DNA from 2 places in the Psychrobacillus sp. FJAT-21963 genome. Region 1 is predicted to be linked to the other one. Evidence: predicted binding sites of a transcription regulator. Region 1 holds the regulator's gene; the other holds the start of a gene.
What was found. The regulator Rex, encoded in region 1, represses fermentation and respiration genes when NADH is low (regulators of the CRP and FNR family bind a similar motif). The targets are predictions, from matches to a motif close to TTGTGAAATATTTCACAA.

Region 1 (3,215 bases):
TCGACTGAGCCATTTTGGTAGTGGAGGCACGAGCTAAATTTCGATTGACAAAGTCTTCGAGTTTAGCTTTTTCCTCCTGCTGTTTTTCGTACATTTTTTTATCACGTTCGTAATTTTTTGCTTTTTGATCAAGGTAACTACTATAGTTGCCAACATATCTAGTGACATTATGGCGAGATACTTCATAAACAAAGTTTACGACTTGATCTAAGAAATAGCGGTCATGGGACACGATAAGAATTGCACCACTATAGTTTTTTAAATAGTTTTCCAAAAAGTTCAGTGTTTCAATGTCCAAGTGGTTGGTAGGCTCATCCAATATGAGTAAATCGGGTTTGCTAAGTAGCATTTTAGCCAGTGCCAACCTAGTCTTTTGTCCACCAGATAATGCTTGTACAGGCTTATCATAATCCTCAGGGAAAAACTGCATTCCGTGTAAAATAGAACGGATATCTGATTCGTATCGATAACCGCCTGCTTCTTTAAAATTTAGCTGTAGCTCATCATACGCAGCTGTAACTCGTGCATAGGCATCGGAGTCCTCGTATACAGATGGATCTGCCATTTGCGTTTCTAAGGAACGAAGCTCTTTTTCAGATTCGATGAGATGATTAAAGATGGACTTCATTTCTTCCCAAATAGAAAGTTTAGATTCTAATCCGGCATGTTGCTCTAAGTATCCTAATCGAATGTTCTTAGGCATAATGATATCGCCAGAATCATACGACATTTCTCCAGCTATTATTTTAAGTAAAGTAGATTTTCCTGCCCCGTTTCGACCTACAAGGGCTACCCGATCTCGGTCTTGAACCTCTAACTTTACATTAGTTAATATATCTTCTCCGTTAAAGGATTTTGTTACTTGATTGACTTGTAAAACAATCACGATGATTCGCACCTCAATTCTATCTTAAGTGTAATAGATAGGACTTGTCGTTGCAACGCTGTAGCATTATAATGAGGTAATGTTAAGAACGAAATTGGAGGGTTTTTGATGAAACCTGAACTACCGAGAATTCCTCAAGCAACAACGAAGAGGCTTCCATTATATTATAGATTTTTACAAAGTTTTCATAATGCTGGACATAAAAGAGTATCATCACAAGAGTTAAGTGATGCGATGAAAATAGATTCCGCTACTATTCGAAGAGATTTCTCGCACTTTGGAGCACTTGGCAAAAAAGGCTATGGATACGATGTTGCTAACTTACTCCAGTTTTTTAGAAAAACACTCGATCAAGATGAAGCTGCAAATGTGGCACTTATTGGAGTTGGTAGTTTAGGAACTGCTTTTTTAAAATATAACTTTCAAAAAAACCATAATACCAAAATTGTAGTTGCTTTTGATACAAAAGCTCCGATAGAGGGAATGTTTGTAAGTGATATTCCTGTCTTTCATCCGAGTGTCATGGAAGAGAAGCTCGAGGAACATGGTATCGAGTTGGTTATATGTACTGTTCCAAGTCGCACAGCACAAGAAGTAGCTGATCGATTAGCAAAAACGAATATTAAAGGGATTCTTAACTTTACCCCTGTCCGATTGACGGTACCTGATACGATTCGGGTCCATACAATCGATTTATCGGTTGAAGTACAAACCCTAATTTATTTAATAAGAAATGAACATAACGAATAAATTGAAAGCCTTCTACCCAATACTGATGGGTCGAAGGCTTTTCTTTATGTCCAGAGGTCAAATTTTCTTCCCCTAACGAACGACTTCTTTGGGGGGAAGAACATTTACTTGGAGGCCCACACGAAGTGGGTCATACAGTCGTTGCGAAATGTTCTTTTATTTTGCGACGAGCTTTGCGCAGGAGCACCACGATGTCGCGAACTTAGACTGTATTCCTCTTCATAGGCGCTTGCGCATTTCTTTATGTCCAGCTCCAGCGCCTAGCCCCTCGAGGTCAAATAACCTTCCCCCAACGAAGTCAAAAAACGACTTCTTAGTGGGAAGAACATTTGCTTGTCGGAGGCCCACACGAAGTGGGTCATACAGTCGTTGTGACACGAAGTCGCGAACTTAGACTGTATTCCTCTACATAGGCGCTTGCGCATTTCTTTAAGGCATTTGAGAGTAAGTTTCTAAGAACTTTTGTATAGTTTCTCCGTAAAACTGAAAGAGAACGACAAATCCATTTAATAGCATATGGGAGATGATAGATGCCACTATCCGCTTTGTCTTATGGTAAATAAAAGCGAATATAAACCCAGAAACAGCATATAGTAGTATGTGCGTAAAGTCGAAGTGAATGATTGCAAAGACAATAGCACTGACAGATGCGGCTACGAAGAAATTTGTTTTTGGAAATAAAGAGCCGAAAATTATACGGCGGAAAATTAGTTCCTCTAATATAGGAGCGAAAATAACAATTGAAAAGATTGCCCAAGGAACAGCGTGAGCAATTTCTATAAATTGTGCTGTATTTTCGGATCCCGGTTCAACTCCTAATTTAAGTTCAATAGTAGCTGCAACACCTTGGCCTAGGAATACAAGAAAGAAACCGACGACTCCCCAGCCGATAGTTTGCCCAATAGGTGACTGTTTTCCTTTTAAAGGTCGTAAAAAGTTATTATCTTTTCTAATTAAAAGGAGTGTAACCAGTGTAGCAATCCCCATACTTAGGAACACCCACCATCCAGAAGCAACCAATGGAGGATTTTTTACGTCCATAGACTTAAATAGTATAAGTAGAAGTGGTGCAAAGATTGCTCCAGAAAGCTGCATCACGCAGTAAACAATTAATATATACAAGCCTGTTTTTTGTTGTTTCATACAATTTAGTTCCTTTCTAGATAACAATTCTCTTTTTATTGTAAAGGAAAAAAACAATAAAGGAAAAAGTTAACCTTCTCACTTGCAAAATGTTCTGTGATTAATTATTATTATAAGTGTGTTAGCACTCAAAGAGACAGAGTGCTAATAATATAAAATTCTACTATTTTAGGGAGGTAGTTTCACTTGTTAAGACCATTAGGTGATCGTATCGTAATCGAATTAATCGAAGCTGAAGAAAAAACAGCATCTGGCATCGTACTTCCAGACTCTGCTAAAGAGAAGCCACAAGAAGGAAAAGTTGTTGCTGTAGGTACTGGACGAGTACTTGAAAACGGAACTCGCGTTGAGTTAGACGTGAAAGATGGGGACCGTATCATCTTCTCTAAATATGCAGGAACAGAAGTGAAATATGAAAACAACGAATATTTAATAT
Region 2 (3,215 bases), on a different contig from region 1:
ACAATCTAGCGAGTGCATCAGAGAAAATTTTTCCTCCAATAATTTTAGGGATAATAACATACCAAACCATATATGCTGGCAATAACCAGAAATATACTAATGGGTGACCGAAATACCAGAATAATGTACGGGAAAGCAGAACATCCACTTTATCTACCCAACCCAATGACCATGGGATTAGTTGGAAAACAACTTCCACCGCTACACCAAGTGAACAAATAATCCACATTGCCAAATTCACTACAACCATAAAAGTTAATAATGGACTAGGTTGACCAGGATTAGCCTTTCTCCATTCGATGTATTTCATTATCTGGCCTGCTCCACCAATCCATGATCCCACAACTACTAAAGCCATTCCTACGTAGAAAATCCAGTGAGCTTGTAGTGGAGCATAGAAAGTATACAGTACAGATGCTTCATTTAACAAAACCATAACGGAAGCAGCAGTTGTACCGATTGTCATTGTCCAGAAACCGATCCATCCAAACAATCTTTGTTTATTAGTTAATGTACCAGCAGTACGGCTAACGGCAGCAATTTGAAAACCAAAAATAAAATAGGTTGTTAAAATTAGTCCTAGTAAAACACCATGAACCGTTAAAACTTGATAATAGCCGATTCCCCATGGGAGTGTAAATGTACCAGAGCGCACTAATGTTTGTAAAAGACCACAAAGCCCACCAATCGCTAATGCGATGAAAGCAACATATATATGGGCGAGTGCTAGTTTTCCGTCTCTTTTATCTACTTTTACTAAGTCTTTCGCTTTTTCTGTAATAGTTGTCATATTACTCAACCACCTTTAGCATGGATGTCATGGACGAATGTCCAACACCACAATATTCATTACATAAGATTAGATACTCTCCTGCTTTATCAACGGTAGTTACATATTCAGAAACATATCCTGGTTCAAGCATCATATTAATGTTTGTGCCAGCTACTTGGAACCCATGAACTACATCCTTGGTTGTTGCTATAAATTTCACTTTAGACCCTAAGGGAACTTCAATCTCAGGTGGATTATAAAAAAATGCAGAAGCTACAAATACAACTTCATAGTCCCAATCTTTTCCTTCCAACTTATGCACTCCTGGGTTATTAAATGGTGCTATCTCGTCCACACGTTCCGGATCAATATAAATTTTTGAGCTTGGTGGATGTGATCCAAAGTGGAATGCACTAATACCAACAATGACTAAAAATAAGACCAATGAGCTAACTCCAAATGTTATCCACCATTTTTCGTACTTATGAATATGCATCGCTTTAAACCTCCAAATTATTAAAATCTATCAATAAACAAGTAAAATGCCATAAACCATGTAATTAATATGAATACCCCAAGAAATCCAACCGAATATAATGTTCCTTTCAAATCTGGTTCTTTTTCACGTTTTTTCGACATTTGTCTACACCTCCTACAAAAGTAGTTCTTGTATAGTTTTAATAATAAATAGTATTGAAGTGCAATGATGTGAGAAAAGTCACACAAGAAAGGGGATAATGTGAAATTAATGTGAAGAATAAAAGAGATATGGGTAGTTGGAGGAATAAAAAAAGAACTTTCATAAGTTGAAAGTCCTCTTAGGTCTCATTATTCATCGATCGTGAGTATAATCGTTAAATTACCAATGTCATTAATTACGACTGGTAGTCTAAAAGCATGCTGAAATCCAAATAATTTGGTCGTACCAACAATGACAGTAGGTGGCGTAATGTCTATTTCTAAGTTGTTGCCTGCAACAGTAGTACATAAATTACCTGCTATCATATTTCCTAATTCACCTGTAAATGATTCAAGCATTTCTCCTTCTAAAGCCATACCAAACATAGTTGCACCAATCGATGAAAAACAATTAGATGTCGAATCTATAATTATACGACCTTTTATATCCCCTATAATCCCAATTAGTACACCCATCTCTTTTTGATCATATGGTTGAACCATCAAAGATGGTGATTTAATATCCATAGGAAGAGGGATAACGGACTTTAACGATTGAATCGTGCCATTTAGTATAGTTTGTATGTGTTTAGACGCACTCATTTTATCCCTCCGAATAGTAAAGATGGCTTAATTTTAGCATAAAAGTATTACAAAAAGAATACTATATGTAGAAAATGTCGAAACATTGTGCTATTATTTAAATGAGAATGAATTTCAAATTCACTTGAGAGGACGATATGTATGTTAGCGTTATTAATTGGATCAACTATTTTACTTTATAGTGGGGTCACAGCTTATGTGTTACGTGCAACTTCCCCCCAAGTTAAATAAAATAACTTTCTAAAGTTGGCTTGATTTGTTCAATAGAAGTGGAACAGATGAAGCCAGCTTTTTTTACTTATGAAGCGGAAATAAAACACATACTCCTGCGCGAGCTCGTCTCGGGAAAAACGAAGATCTTTTTGCTCCTGCGCAACGCTCGTCGCAGAACTTCAAAAGATTTTGCTCCTGCGCAAAGCTCGTCGCAGAAAAACAAAAGATATTGCTCCTGCGCAAGCTCGTCGCAGAACTTCAAAAGATTTTGCTCCTGCCCAAAGCTCGTCGCAGAAATTCAAGATCTTTTGTTCTGGGCGCAGCTCGTCGCAGAAAAACAAGATCTTTTGCTCCTGCGCGGAGCTCGTCGCAGAAAAACAAAGGATTTTGCTCCTGCGCGGAGCTCGTCGCAGAAAATCAAGATCTTTTGCTCCTGCGCAAAGCTCGTCGCAGAAATTCAAGATCTTTTGCTCCTGCGCGCAGCTCGTCACAGAAAAACAAAGGATTTTGCTCCTGCGCAAAGCTCGTTGCAGAAAAACAAAGGAACGCTTTTGCGTTCCTTTGTTTTTTGCTATGATATACATAATTGTCGAATTATAAAGGAGATTTTTTTTTCAAATGGAGAATTTAGAAAATATACAACTATTAAAAGAGAAAAATGCTTTGCTTGCTACTCTTTTTCAACGAAATTTAGATGAGGAACGTTTTGCAAAGGCTAAATTGTTTGCAGATAAACTGGAAAATGGCACATTCACTATTGCGTTTGCAGGACATTTTTCTGCTGGAAAATCTAGCATGATTAATGCTCTAGTAGATGAGCAGTTACTTCCAACAAGTCCAATACCTACTTCGGCAAATATTGTTACTGTAAAAAAGACAAATAATAATTTTGCCCTCGTTCATTTTGTTGATAGAGCACCTGTAAGATTCTCAGGTGAATATGATATTC

Region 2: AN959_RS20580 (cytochrome c oxidase subunit 2A) is a predicted target of Rex. The motif match lies at 1,479-1,496, and genes of this name have one in related genera.

What each region holds. Positions count from the first base shown of each region.
Region 1 is NZ_LJIY01000003.1:107,302-110,516, forward strand. Features, by position in the region: gene AN959_RS10135 (ABC-F family ATP-binding cassette domain-containing protein) at 1-886, opposite strand, end outside; gene AN959_RS10140 (redox-sensing transcriptional repressor Rex) at 995-1,636, shown strand; gene AN959_RS10145 (CPBP family intramembrane glutamic endopeptidase) at 2,066-2,779, opposite strand; gene groES (co-chaperone GroES) at 2,966-3,215, shown strand, end outside.
Region 2 is NZ_LJIY01000002.1:327,914-331,128, forward strand. Features, by position in the region: gene AN959_RS07470 (b(o/a)3-type cytochrome-c oxidase subunit 1) at 1-790, opposite strand, end outside; gene AN959_RS07475 (cytochrome b5) at 792-1,268, opposite strand; gene AN959_RS20580 (cytochrome c oxidase subunit 2A) at 1,289-1,411, opposite strand; gene AN959_RS07480 (chemotaxis protein CheX) at 1,601-2,053, opposite strand; gene AN959_RS07485 (hypothetical protein) at 2,332-2,964, shown strand; gene AN959_RS07490 (dynamin family protein) at 2,885-3,215, shown strand, end outside.